DNA from 2 places in the Halomonas sp. GD1P12 genome. Region 1 is predicted to be linked to the other one. Evidence: riboswitches for the same ligand, from Rfam matches in the RefSeq annotation. Region 1 holds a riboswitch; the other holds the start of a gene.
What was found. A riboswitch is a leader RNA that binds a small molecule or an ion and turns the genes downstream of it on or off. The one in region 1 is predicted to bind cobalamin.
Positions count from the first base shown of each region.

Region 2: it holds a riboswitch for cobalamin, as region 1 does, so the genes downstream of both, OCT39_RS06705 (TonB-dependent receptor domain-containing protein) here and OCT39_RS15755 (ABC transporter substrate-binding protein) in region 1, are expected to answer to the same signal.

Region 1 covers NZ_CP107007.1:3,424,180-3,431,203, forward strand. Annotated here, with positions in the region: gene OCT39_RS15745 (cytochrome c oxidase assembly protein) at 1-396, opposite strand, end outside; gene OCT39_RS15750 (DUF2243 domain-containing protein) at 397-864, opposite strand; cobalamin riboswitch at 958-1,148, shown strand; gene OCT39_RS15755 (ABC transporter substrate-binding protein) at 1,192-2,217, shown strand; gene OCT39_RS15760 (FecCD family ABC transporter permease) at 2,217-3,254, shown strand; gene OCT39_RS15765 (ABC transporter ATP-binding protein) at 3,251-4,033, shown strand; gene OCT39_RS15770 (NYN domain-containing protein) at 4,146-4,622, shown strand; gene OCT39_RS15775 (alpha/beta fold hydrolase) at 4,615-5,430, opposite strand; gene OCT39_RS15780 (GGDEF and EAL domain-containing protein) at 5,444-7,024, opposite strand, start outside.
Region 2 covers NZ_CP107007.1:1,436,844-1,443,867, forward strand. Annotated here, with positions in the region: gene OCT39_RS06670 (hypothetical protein) at 1-69, opposite strand, end outside; gene cobT (nicotinate-nucleotide--dimethylbenzimidazole phosphoribosyltransferase) at 163-1,197, shown strand; gene cbiB (adenosylcobinamide-phosphate synthase CbiB) at 1,197-2,165, shown strand; gene OCT39_RS06685 (bifunctional adenosylcobinamide kinase/adenosylcobinamide-phosphate guanylyltransferase) at 2,248-2,838, shown strand; gene OCT39_RS06690 (adenosylcobinamide-GDP ribazoletransferase) at 2,835-3,596, shown strand; gene OCT39_RS06695 (histidine phosphatase family protein) at 3,548-4,192, shown strand; gene OCT39_RS06700 (bifunctional adenosylcobinamide kinase/adenosylcobinamide-phosphate guanylyltransferase) at 4,144-4,611, shown strand; cobalamin riboswitch at 4,632-4,837, shown strand; gene OCT39_RS06705 (TonB-dependent receptor domain-containing protein) at 4,973-6,784, shown strand; gene OCT39_RS06710 (cobalamin-binding protein) at 6,774-7,024, shown strand, end outside.

The sequences.
Region 1 (7,024 bases):
CACGTTGAGCAGCGTTGCGGTGACCGGGTGGGTCACCAGGCGCATGAAACGGCTGTGCAGGAACCTCACCATCCATTTCCCGCCCGCCTGGGGCAGCGTTTTGAGTAGCAGCGTCGTCGGCGCGGCCAACACCCAGAAAAGCGGCGCAAACATGCCGATCAAAAGGTGCAGCGTCATATGGCCGACCAGATCGCCATGCGCCCAGGCCATCAACAAGGGCCAGAAGGCAATGGCCAGAAGTGCGCTGCCAAAAAGGAAAAAGCCGCAGCGCCAGAGGCTCCAGCCAGACCCACCCGCCCGCTGAAGCCCGGCCGCCGCCAGATACTGGCAGGTGACGAGCACGACCAGTAAAAACGGCAGCCAGTCGAGCGGCGAAGCGGGGTGGCCGGCGTGCATTCAGCGCGCGGGCAACACGCGGGCGCGGCGCCAGAACCACGCACCGATCAGCAGAAACCCGACCGCGAAGGCATTCCAGACCAGGTCGTACATCAGCGGGTCCACTCCGTAGCGAATCTGGTGCAGGCGTAAAATCTTGTGGTTGATGAGGCCGTCGAAGAGCTGAAAGCCGCCCATCCCCAGAAAGAACCCCGCCTTCGCCCAGGCCACGCTCAAGCGCCCGCGCTGGGAGAGATCCAGCAAAAGAAACACGCCGACCACCACTGCCAAGAGCTCGAAGGCGTGCAAAAGGCCGTCGGAAAGAATGCCGAAAGCGGGGGTGGAAAAGTCGAAAAAGTGGTGCCACTGCAGCAGCTGATGAAAGACGATCTCATCGAGCGCCGCCATCGCGCCGATGCCGACCAGCACCGCCGCCCAGCGCGAGCGCTTGATGTCATGGATGTCGCGTTTGTTCGCATCGTACGTCATGGCCGAACTCCCTGATGTCGCTATCAGCGTAGGCAAGGCATTGGATGAGCGCCACCGCGGCGCGGGCCGTGATTGCCCTACCCTGCAGCGCTCTCTAGAATGGCCGGCATCGGTGTTCCGTACGGAACTTGATAGGGAATCCGAAGCGCTTCGCGCGAACCGGAACTGCCCCCGCAACTGTAGGCGGCGAGCGATGCTCACACGTGCCACTGGACATCCGTCCGGGAAGGCGAGCTAGCGACGACCCGTGAGTCAGGAGACCTGCCGACGCATCCTCACAACCAGGCCGCGCCATACGCGCGCCGATCATGCACGGGAGTGTACATGATGTTGAAGCGATCCCCGGCGCTGGCCCTGGCAGGGCTGTGCGTCTCTCTGGGCGCGCCCCCGCACGCCCAGGCCGCCACCGCCTACCCGCTAACGCTCGAAAGTTGCGGCCACGAAATCACCCTGGAAAAAGCGCCGGCGCGCGTGGTCACCATCGGCCAGGCGCCGACGGAAATGCTCTACCTGCTGGGCCTTGAAGAGCACGTGGCAGGCACCTCGCTCTGGGTCAATCCGGTGCTCGAGGCGTTTGCCGAGGCGAATGCCGACGTCGAGCGGTTGTCCGACAACGCGCCGAGCTTCGAGAGCGTGCTGGCGCAAGAGCCGGACCTGGTGATCTCTGCTTACGAGTGGATGGTCGGCCCGGCCGGCGTCGTGGGTACGCCCGCGATGTTCGATGACGCCGGCGTGCCGCTCTGGACGCTGCCCACCGAGTGTGTGGGCAAGGACAACCATCAGAGCATGGATGGCGCCCGCGAACGCCTGTTTGACCCGGCGCTGGTGTACCAGAGTATCGAAACGCTGGCCGAGATCTTCGACGTCGTCGAGCGCGGCGAGAATGCCGTGAGCGATCTTCAGGCGCGAGAAACCGCCGCAATCGAGGCCGCTCAGGCGCTCGATTTGCAGGGCGAACTGCGCGGGGTGTTCTGGTACTCCTCGGCGGACCTGGGGATCGATCCGTACGTTGCCGGCGTCAACAGCGTGCCGGACTGGATGATGACGACGCTTGGCATCGACAACGTGGTGCGTATTGATCAGGAGTGGCCGACGGTGGGCTGGGAGAGCATCGCCCGCGCCGACCCCACCTTCATCGCTGCCGCGCGCATGGATCGGCGCCGCTTTCCCGCCGACGACATCGCTGTGAAACGCGAATTCCTGCAAAACGATCCGGTCACCCGGCTGCTCGAGGCCGTCGAGCAGGACCGGCTGGTCGAGATCGACGCCCACGCCATGGATCCGTCGATTCGCAGCATCTACGCCCTCGAGACGCTGGTCGAGGCGCTGGCCGAGATGGATCTGTCGTCCTGATGGGGGCGACACGTATCGGCGCAGGTTCCGCGCGGTGGGTCTGGCTGATGCCGCTTTGTTTGATCGCGGCGCTTTTGGTCGGCGCCTCGATCGGCGAGACGCGCATCCCGCTCTCTACCGTGCTGAACGTATTGGCGAGCAAGCTTGGCATGATCGACCGGCCGCTTTCCACCCTCGACGAGGCGATCGTGTGGCACTACCGCCTGGCGCGCGCCGTCGTGGCGGCCTGCTGCGGCGCGGGGCTGGCGGTGTCCGGGGTGATTCTGCAGGCGCTGTTACGTAATTCGCTGGCCGACCCGTACCTGCTGGGCATCTCGGCGGGCGCTTCCACCGGCGCGGTCACGGTGACCGTGGCAGGCCTCGGGGCGGGAATGATCTCGATGTCCATGGGCGCCTTCGCCGGGGCACTTGCCGCCTTCAGCTTCGTGGCGCTGCTGGCGCATCTGGCCGGCGGCGGCCAGGGCGTGCGCGGCGCGGGCATTCTGATTCTCGCCGGTATCGCCGGGGCGCAGCTGTTCAACGCCTTGACCGCCTTCATCATCGCCCACTCCGCCAACGCCGAGCAGGCCCGGGGCATCATGTTCTGGCTGTTGGGCAATATGTCCGGCGTGCGCTGGCCGGACGCCTGGCTGGCGCTGCCGGTGGCCGGGGCGAGTCTGGCGGTGGCGCTTGGACACGTGCGCTCGCTCGACGCCTTCGCCTTCGGTGCGGAAAGCGCGGCGTCGCTCGGTGTGAATCTGCGGGCAACGAAGGGGCTTTTGATCGGCACGGCGGCGCTGGCGACGGCAGTGATGGTGTCGATCACCGGCGCGATCGGCTTCGTCGGGCTGGTGGTGCCCCACGCCTGTAGGCTGCTGGTCGGGGTGCGCCACCGCCGGCTGGTGCCGGCGACCGCCTTGTGCGGGGCGGTGTTCATGGTGCTGTGCGATGTCGTTTCCCGGGTGGTGATTCCCGGCCAGGTGCTGCCCATCGGCGTGATCACCGCGCTGGTCGGCGCGCCGGCGTTTGCCTACCTGATGGTGCGGGGGCGGCAGTGAGTCAAGCGATCCCGCCGCTACTGAGCGCCCGCGGCGTGAGCTTTTCGGCATCCGGGCGAAGGCTCGTCGACGGCATCGACCTCGACGTCTTTCCCGGCGAGACGCTGGGCGTGATTGGCCCCAACGGCGCGGGCAAGTCGACGCTTTTACGTCTGCTGGCCGGGCTCTTGCCGCCAGGCCGGGGCGAGGTGCGCTTCGAGGGTACGCCGCTTTCGCGCTTGAGCCGGCGCCAGATCGCCCGGCGCATGGCGCTGGTAGCGCAGCAGGCGGACACCGACGAGCGGCTCACCGCCCGCGACGCGGTGGAGCTTGGTCGCACGCCCTGGCTTGGGCGGCTGGGCCACTGGCGCGCCGAGGACACCGCCGCCGTCGACCGGGCACTTGGCGCGGTGGAGATGGAGGCGCTGGCCGACCGGCTCTGGGCCTCGCTTTCCGGCGGCGAGCGCCAACGCGTGCACATCGCCCGCGCCCACGCGCAACAACCGCAGCTGATGCTGCTCGACGAGCCCACCAACCATCTCGATATCCACCACCAGCTCGCCATTCTGGCGCTGATCAAGGCGCTGCCGATCACCGCCGTGGTCGCGCTGCACGATCTTTCTCACGCGCTGCGCTGTGACCGGGTGCTGGCGCTTCTGGAAGGCCGCGAGGTGGCGCTCGGCCCGCCGCTCGAGGTGCTGACGCCCACGCTTCTGCGCGCGCTGTTCGGCGTCGAGGCGCGGCTGGTGGACGACCCCGACGGCGACATCCCGCTCATCGCTTTCCGCCGGCTCTGCTGAAGGCGCCCACGCGGCCGGTTTCTCGAAGGGCGGCACTAGCCGCTATAATGAAACGTCAGACGCGCCCCGCCTCACTTGTCCGGGCCTTCTTCCGCTTTCAAACGAGCCTTTCATGACCCGCGTCGCCCTTTTCGTGGATACCCAGAACGTCTACTACACCGCGCGCGACGCCTTCGGTAAGCACTTCGACTACGGCGCCTTCTACCGCCGGGCGAGCGCCCATCGCGAGGTCGTCGCGGCCTTTTGCTACGCCACCGACAAGGGAGATTCGGGGCAGCGCAAGTTTCAAAACGCGCTGCGCCATATCGGTTTCGAGGTCAAACTGAAGCCTTTCATTCAGCGCGGCGATGGCTCCGCCAAGGGCGACTGGGACGTGGGCATTACGCTCGACGCCATCGAGTACGCCGAGCGGGCCGATGTCATCGTACTGGTGTCGGGCGACGGCGACTTCGACCTGCTGGCCGAGAAGATTCGCCGGGTGCACGGTAAGCGCGTCGAAGTGTACGGCGTGGCCGCCCTCACCGCCGCCTCGCTGATGCGCGCGGCGAGCGAGTTCGTGCCCATCGAGGGCGAACTATTGCTCAGCTAGACTGACCAAGCCAGGCATCGATTTCACGAATGACGGTCTCCGGGTGGGTCATGTGAGTGCAGTGCCCGACGCACGGTAGCTCCCGGAGCGTGCTCTGCGGCATGCGCGCATGCATATAGCGCCCCACCGCGGGGCTTGCCAGTGAGTCGACCTGGCTTTGCAGCAGCAGCGCCGGAGGCGTCACCCGGGGAAGCAGGTGCCGGTAGTCGGCGAAGAAGGTCGCCTTGGCGAATACCTTGGCCACGACCGGATCGGTGGAGCAGAAGCTTTCCGAGAGCTCGCCGATCAGCTGTTCCGAGCTTTCCGGGCCCATCACCAGCGGCGCCAGATAGTGAGCCCAGCCGATGTAGTTGCGATCCATCAGCTCGATCAGTTCTTCGAGATCGGCGCGCTCGAAGCCGCCCTGGTACTCCGGCCCCACGTTGAGAAAACAGGGCGAGGGGCAGATCATGATCTGGCTGGCAATACGCTCGGGGATCTCGAGCGCCGCCAGCTGCCCGATCGTGGCGCTGACGGAGTGGCCGACGAAATGAACGTCGCGTAAATCGAGCGTCTTACAGATCTCCACGACGTCCTGCGCGTAACCCTCCAGCGTGGCGTAGCGCGCCTGGCTGAACGCCGACAGCTGCGAGCGCCCCGAGCCGACGTAGTCGAACAGCACCAGCGTGTAGCGCTTTGAAAGCGTGGGCACGACGTACTGCCACACCCGCTGATCGCAGCCGAAGCCGTGGGCCAGCACGAGCGTTTTTGCCCCTTCTCCTGTCACGGTCACGTTATTGCGCGCCGTGATGGATGTCCTGTTCAGCAAACCCGGTGACTCCTCAGTTATCCTGTGTGCCGTGCGCTTGTGTGCCGTACTTTTGATCAAACTCGCTGTGTGTCCACCGCTCAACCCAGCCGGGGAACTCGTCAGCGGGCATGGGGCGGGCGATATAGTAGCCCTGGCCCGCTTCGCAGCCCAGCGCCACCAGCTTTTGACTGTGCTGCAGCGTTTCCACCCCTTCGGCGATCACGCCGCACTCGAAAGCGCCGGCAAAGCCGATCACCCCCTTGAGGATCGCCAGGTCGCCGGGGCGAGTGAGCATGTTCTGCACGAAGCTGCGATCGATCTTGAGCGTATCCACGGGCAAGTCGCGCAGCTGGCTCAGGGAGGAGTAGCCGGTACCGAAATCGTCCAGCGACACCTTGAGCCCCAGCGCGCGGCAGGCGTTGATGATCATGGCCGCCTGCGCCGCATCCTCGATCGCGCTGGTTTCCAGCACCTCCAGTTCGATATTTGCTTTCGGCACCTCGGGTACGTCCGCCAGCATCGTGCCCAGCTCCTGCAAAAATTGCGGATGCTGTAAATGGTAGCCATCGATATTGATGCTGACGCTCAGGTTCAGGCCCTGTTCGCGCCACGTCTGCATTTGCAGCAGCGCCGTCATGATCACCCAGCGCCCAAGCCGAATGCCGCTTGGCGTGTTCGAGAGCACCGGCAAAAACGCCTGCGGGCCCAGCAGGCCCTGCTCGGGATGCAGCCAGCGGATGAGCGCCTCGGCGCCCAGCACCTCCCCTGTTCGCATGTTGACCTTGGGTTGATAGAAGAGCCGAAACTGTTCGGCGACCAGCGCCTCGTCGAGGCCTGAAAGCGCGGCATGGCGTTCTTTCTGAACGATCTCGCCGTCGCTGTCGAAAAGGCAGACCTGGTTCTTGCCCGCCAGCTTGGCCTGATACATCGCCTGATCCGCTTGGCGAATCAGCTGGTCGGGCTCCAGCGTGTTGGACTGCGGATAAAACGTGATACCGATACTGGCCGAAAGACTCAGCGACACGCCATCGATCAATAGCGGCGCTGCCAGCCGTTGCGTCAGCCGGTTCCAGATCGGCTCATCCAGCGCCCGGGAAAAGCGGCCATCGAGCACCACGACGAATTCGTCGCCGCCGAACCGTGCGACCAGATCCTGCTGGCGCAGCGTGTCGGCCAAGCGCCTGGCGGCCTGCTGCAGCGCCTTGTCACCGGTCTCGTGGCCATGGCGGTCGTTGATCGCCTTGAAGCCGTCCAGATCGATGAGCGCCAGCGCGAAACCGGCGCTCCCCGGGCGGGCGCAGTCGATCTTGTGATCCAGATGTTTGCTCAAGGCTGCCCGGTTGGGCAGCCCCGTCAGCGGATCGGCGTGCGAGAGCGAACGCAGAAGCGCCACCTTCTGCTCCAGCAGTTGCTGGGTCTTCTTCAGTTCCACGTAGAGCTGCTCGGAGCGCTGGGCATTGGCGATGCTCCAGAAACAGCGCTGACAGGCGTCATCGTGCACTGCGCTGACCATCACCGGCAGGCTCTGGCCACTGGGCGACCTCATCGTCAAGCGAATCTCTTCGCACTGCCCCTCTCGCGCCAGCGCCGGAACGATGAACGACTCACAAAG
Region 2 (7,024 bases), 1.8 Mb from region 1:
TAAGCCGCGATCCAGCCCCCGAGGGTCATGTCGGGAACAGGCGCCAGCGCCCTCGGGCTTTGTTACCATGGTCTGGCAGTCGCCCTCGGCTCGATGGGTGCTTTTTTATACCCACTTATTATAGCTGCTTACTCGTTTACCCATTTGCTTTCGGAGCTCGCCATGCCCCGCGACTTTTCGCGTATCACGCCTTTCGATACCACCCTTCAAACGCGCGCGCGGGCCTATCTCGATACCTTGACCAAGCCGCCGGGTAGCCTTGGCCGGCTGGAAGATTTGGCGGTGTCGCTGTGTCATATCACCGATACGCTCACGCCCCACGTCGACCCGCCCGGCATCGTCGTTTTCGCCGCCGACCACGGCGTGGCCGAGGAGGGTGTGTCCGCCTTTCCCCAGGCAGTGACCGCACAGATGGTCGCCAACTTCGCCCAGGGCGGGGCGGCGATCAACGTCTTCGCCCGCCAGATCGAGGCGCGTATCGAGGTGGTCGACGTTGGCGTGGCAAGCGATGTCCGCACCGAGGGCGTGGTGGACGCTAAAGTACGCCACGGGACGCGCAATTTCGCCCGCGAAAACGCGATGAGCGCCGCCGAGCTCGACCAGGCCCTGCAGGTGGGCGTCGACGCCGTTGAGCGCGCCGCGCGTGCCGGCTGCAGGTGCCTGATTCTGGGGGAGATGGGGATCGCCAACACCACCGCCAGCAGCGCGGTGCTCGCCGCCCTCTTGAACCGGCCCGTCGGCCCGCTGGTGGGCGCCGGTACCGGCCTTGTCGAAGCGCGTCTGGCGCACAAGATCGACGTGATCGAAAAGGCGCTTGTCGCCCGGGCCCCGGGAAGCGAGCCGCTCGAGGTGCTGGCCGCCGTTGGCGGGCTCGAGCTTGCCGCCATGGCCGGGGCGATGCTGGCAAGCGCCGAGCGCCGCCTGCCGGTAGTGGTCGACGGCTTCATTGCCACCGTCGCGGCGCTGGCGGCGGTGCGGCTCTGCCCGCCGGTGCGCGAGGTTCTGATTTTCAGCCACCGCTCCGCCGAGCCCGGTCACGCCGTCGCACTCGAGGCGCTCGCCGCGACCCCGCTGCTCGAACTCAACATGCGCTTGGGCGAGGGCAGCGGCGCCGCACTCGCCTTTCCGCTGTTAAAAGCCGCCTGCGCGATGATCAGCGAGATGGCCACGTTTGAGAATGCCGGGGTGACGCGCTAGTGGGCGTAACGCTAATACTCTTGGCAGTGGCGATCGATCTGGTGGTGGGCGACCCACGCGGGCTGCCGCATCCGGTGGTCGGCATGGGACGGATGATCACGGTGCTGGAAGCGCGGCTCAACCGCGGCGGACGGTACGCGCGGCGGCTCAAGGGGGCGCTATTGACGCTTCTGGTCGTTGCCGGCACGTTTTGGCTCGCAACGCTTCTTCTCAATTGGCTGAGCATGGTGCATCCTTGGCTGAAGGTCGCGGCGGAGCTTTGGCTACTGGCCACCACGCTTGCCATCAAGGGGCTGGCGGACGCAGGCAGAGCCATCGCCGCGCCGCTCGCCAGGGGGGATTTCGAGGCGGCGCGAGAGGCGCTGTCGCGCGTGGTCGGGCGCGATACCGCCACGCTAAACGAGCCCGAAATCGCCCGCGGCGCGGTCGAAACCGTGGCGGAGAACACCGTCGATGGCATCACCTCGCCGCTGTTTTTCGCACTCATTGGCGGCGCGCCGCTGGCGCTGGCTTACAAGGCGGTGAATACGTTGGACTCGATGGTGGGCTACAAAAACGCACGCTTCGCGGATTTCGGCTACGTCTCGGCAAAACTCGATGACGTCGCCAACTGGCTGCCGGCGCGGCTAACCGCCGTGTGCCTGTGGGCGGCGGGGGCGCTCTGGAATTCCCTGGGGCGCGAGCCGCTGGCGGTGGCTGGCGCCTTTACCCACACCCGGCGCCAGGCGCCGCGCCATCCCAGCCCCAACGCGGGCTGGCCGGAGGCGATGGTGGCATGGCTTTTGGGCGTGAAGCTCGGCGGCGTGAACGTCTATGGCGGCGAGCTTTCGCACCGCGCCACGCTGGGGCCGGGGCGCGTCGCGCTAACGGCGCGCCACATCGATATCACCATTGGTCTGATGCACGGAGCCTGGGGGCTTTTTCTACTCATGATGATCGCGCTGGGTACGGCAGGAGAAGCGGTGTGAAAAGCCCAAAAAAGCCGGCCGGCGGCGCGGGTGAAAGGCTCGCGCCGTGTAATATCACGCGCTGCTCGCACTCGAGCGTACGATGATCGTTTTCGTCAGCGGCGGCGCACGCTCGGGTAAATCCCAACTGGCCGAAGCGCTCACGCTGGCGGCGGGGGGCGAGCGCTGCTACTACGTGGCCACCGCCCGCCAGGACGACGGCGAAATGAGCGAGCGCGCCGCGCGCCACCAGGCCCGCCGTGACGCCCGCTGGGTCACGCTGGAGGCGCCGCTCTACCCGGACGAAGCGGTCGCTTCTGTACCCGACGGCCAGGCAGTGCTGCTCGACTGCCTCACCCTCTGGGCCAGCCAGCTACTGTTTGGCCCGGCGTTCGAGCCGTTTGAGGCCGAGCGGGAGGGTCTGCGCTGCCTAAAAAAGCTGCTCGGCGATGCCCGCACTCGAGGCCTGCACCTGGTCATCGTCTCCAACGATCTCAACGAAGCGCCGCTGCCGTCGGACCCGGGCGTCTGGCGTTTCGTGACGTTTTTGCAGCGCCTTCACCGGCTGCTGGCCCAGCAAGCGGACTCGGTGATCGAAGTAATCGCTGGGTGCGCCATCGAGTGGAAGGCTGATCCCGACGTTCATCCCCACCTGGACACCACGTCCCGAAACAGCGAAGAGTCATCGCCGTGAAAAACGCCCTCTACGGCGCCGTGCTGGCGTTTCAATTTCTGACCCGCGTACCGCTGCCGATCGAGTGCCCCTGGAATGCGTCGACCCGGCGCTGGGCGCTGCGCGCCTACCCATTGGTTGGGCTATTCATCGGTGCGCTGCTGTGGCTTTTTGCGCTGGCGTTTGATGCGCTAGCGCTGCCGGCGCCCATCGCCGCACTGGCGCTTTTGAGCCTGTGGGTGGCGCTCGGCGGCGGCCTGCATCTGGACGGCGCGATGGACCTGGCCGATGCCCTTGGCAGCAATCAGCCGCTTGCGCGGCGCTTGGAAATTATGAAGGACCCGCAGGTGGGCAGCTTCGGGATACTGGCGCTTTTTTTCCTGCTCGCCTGGAAGGCGGTGCTGCTCTGGGCGCTGGTTGATATCGGCGCGCCCGCGCTCTGGTTTTTGATCGTGCCGGCGCTTGCCCGCTTTGCCGGCGCCGCCATGCTGGTGCTGAGCCCTTGCGTCCAACCCAGTGGGCTCGCCTACGCGTTCAAGCGCTCGCTGGCCCCTGTGGACGTGGCGCTTTCGCTGGTGCCGCTTTTGGGCGTGGCGCTTTTTTATCCGCCCTTACTTGGCTGGCTGGCCGGGGCGCTTTTGTTTACCGTGCTGTTTCGCGCCGGGGTGCTTCGCGCCTTCAAGGGCATCAACGGCGACATGATTGGCGCGTTAATAGAAGGAGTCGAGCTTTGGCTAGTGATCTTGATGTGGAGCTGGTGGTGGTTCGCCACGGCGTGACCGCCTGGAACCTTGAACGGCGCTACCAGGGCCAGCGTGATATCGCGCTTTTGTTTCCCGACGCCGAGCCGGGGCTCAATGCGCTCAAAAAAGCGTTGGAGGATGAGCACTTCGATGCGATCTACGCAAGCGATCTGACCCGCTGTCGTCAAACCCTCGAGTGGGCCCGGCCCGACGCTGCGACTGAGAGCGTTTATCTGGAGCCCCGACTTCGCGAGCTCGATTTCGGCGAGTATGAAGGCAAGGTTTACGACGAACTCAAGGACAATCCGGGCTACAGGGCATGGATTGATAGCGTTGGAGAGCTTAAAATCCCCGGCGGCGAATCCGCCGGGGATTTGCGCACGCGCCTTGACGGCTGGCTGTCGACGCTTGCCGACAACGCGCGCGCTTTGGGCCACCGGCGCGTGCTGGCCGTCACCCACGGCGGTGTGATTCGTGAACTGAGACGGCGTTTTGAAACCGTGGATTTCTGGGAGGCCACGGTGACCCAGGCCACCGGCCGGCGCCTGAACCTGTCCCATCGCGCTAGAGAAGGAGAGTGGCAATGCAGCTTTTCATCGGCGGTGCCCGCGCAGGCAAGCGCGACGCCGTAAAAACGCGCTTTCAAAACGCCGCCTGGTGGACCCTCGCCCCGGGCCAGCGGCTGGCGGACTGCCACTCGATTCTGATTCCCGACACGCCGCTGGTGATCAACGGCGTGCTCGACTGGGTGGCCCGCGACGGCGCTTTTGATACCGACAGCGACCGCCTGCGCGCCCAGTGGCGCGAGGATCTGGCCGCGCTTTGCCGTGCCGCGAAGGCGTGCAACGCCACGATCGTGCTGATCCTGAGCGAGGTCGGCCGAGGGCTGGTGCCCATGGCGCGTGAGGAGCGCCGCCTTCGCGATCTCAACGGCTGGTTCAGCCAGGACGCCGCGCGCCACGCCGAGCGTGTCTGGTACGTGCGTCACGGCCTGGTGCAGCGCCTGGCCGCGCCCAGCATTGCGCAAGCGAGCCTGGCCGAGTGCGATTGACCTGGCCTTAACGGCTTGCTAGTTTACGCTCACTTTTGGGTGCCGACCTTGCGTCGGTTAAACGGGAAGCTGGTGTCCATTCCAGCGCTGCCCCCGCAACGGTAATCGAGTCAACAACGGCCACTACGCCACTGTGTCGCACGCGACATGGGAAGGCCGCCGTTTGAAAAAGGCCTCGCCTTTTTGCTCGTCAGCCCGGAGACCGGCCCAAAACCACGGTTTCACTACCATCAATGCCGAGTCGCGGAGGGCGTGCTCAGGGCTGATACGGGGCACTCGACCCCGCATTTCCCCTTGCTCCTTCGCCGCGCGGCCATAAAAAAATCGGCCGTGCGGGTGAGCACGGCTCAAGGGGCTTATCATGACCTACGCGCGACCCACCCTGGGGCTTGCCGCCTTTGCGCTCGCCGCACTGCCGCTGGCCGTTCACGCCCAAACGGTGTCTTCGAACACTCCCGAGGAGAAGCAGGCGCTCAACCCGGTGGTCGTAACCGCGGCCCTTGCCCCGCGCACCGCGAATCAAAGCCTTTCATCCGTCACCGTGCTCGATGAGGCCACTTTTCGCCGGCAGGATCCTGTCAGCGTCACGGACCTCTTGCGTGGCCAGCCCGGGGTCGACGTTTCCAGCAACGGCAGCTTCGGCAAGAATGCGAGCGTGTTTCTTCGCGGTACCGGCAGCAGCCAGAACGTGCTGCTGATCGACGGCATTCGTCTGCGCTCGGCCACCAGCGGCGGGGCGGCCTGGGGAAGTCTCGACCCGCGCCTGTTTGAGCGCGCCGAAATCGTGCGCGGACCAAAAGGAAGCCTTTACGGGGCGGACGCCATCGGCGGTGTCGTACAGCTCTTCACCCACGCCCCGGAGGAGGGCGACGGCCCGCAGCCCCGGCTTTCGTTTGGCGGCGGCTCCTTCGGCACGGCGCGCGCAAGCGCAGGGCTCAGTGGGTCAGAGGGCGGCACCCGCTATAGCTTCGCGGCGAGCCACTTCAACACCGACGGCGTGCCGGTGCGCCGAAGCGGTGACGATAAGGGCTATGACAACACCACGGCACTCGCCCGGGTGTCGCACACCTTTGATAACGGGGGCGAGGCCGGCGTACTGGCGCTGCGCGCACGCGGCAACAACGAATACGACGGCGGCGAGAACGACTTTGTCCAGCAGATCGCCGGCGTCTATGCCGAGCTTCCGGTGGGGGATGCCTGGCGCTCGCGGGTGACACTTTCCGAGGCCCGCGACGAAAGCGATAACGTTGACGAGTTCGGCGACTCCACCTTCGATACGACCATCCGCACCGCGCGGCTTGAAAACACCTTCACCGTGGGGGCTCACGAGTTCATTGCCGGCGTCGAGCAGAGCGAAGACCGCATCGACAGCACCGTCGATTACGACGAGACGAGCCGCGACAACACCGCCGCCTTCACCCAAGCGCTTTTCGATTTCGCCCCGTTCACCCTGCAAACCAGCGCCCGCTTCGATCACAACGAAAGCTATGGCGACGAGGTGACTGGAAGCGTGGCGCTCGGCTTCGACCTCGACGCGAACCATACCCTGCGGGCGAGCGTCGGCACCGCCTTCAACGCGCCGACCTATAACCAGCTTTACTACCCGGACTTCGGCAACCCGGATCTGGAATCCGAGACCTCCGAAACCGTGGAGCTCGGCGCCCGCGGCCAGTACGCCTATTTCTTCTGGGACGCCGCGCTCTACCAGACCGACATCGACAACCTGATCGCAGGGCAAGGCGAGCAGTTCAACGTGCCGACCTCGCGCATTCGCGGCGCCGAGCTTTCCGGCGGCGTGGAGCAGGGCGGCTGGACGGTTGCCGCAGCGCTCACCTACACCGACCCGGAAAACCGCGCCACCGGCAACCGTTTGCAGAACCGCGCGACCCAGAGTCTGCGCCTGGACGTGGACCGCGAGCTTGGCGAGTTTTCGGCCGGCGGCTCCTGGATTGCCCAGAACCACCGCTACCGGGATGCGGCTAACGAGGATCGCTTGGCCGGTTATGGCCTGGTGAACCTGCGCGCCGGCTGGGAATTCGCACCGCTGTGGAGCGCCCGGGTGACGCTGGAAAACGCCCTGGATCAGGACTACGTCACCACGCGCTCGTTCGACGGCGCCGACTACATCAACGCCGGGCGCGCGGCGTTTCTGAGCGTCAACTTTGGTCAATAAATGGCTTGTGGGGTTGGCGGCGGCGCTTTGCGTTAGCGCCGCTCGGGCCGAAGTGTGCGCGCTCGATGACCTGGATCGCGAGGTGTGCCTGAGCGCGCCTGCCAGCCGTATCGCCGCGCTTTCGCCTGGCGCGACGGAACTCGTCTATGCCGCCGGCGCGGGTGATCGCGTGGTCGCGGTGGTCTCTTACAGCGACTATCCGCCCGAGGCTCGAGACGTTATCTCGGTCGGCAGCCATAC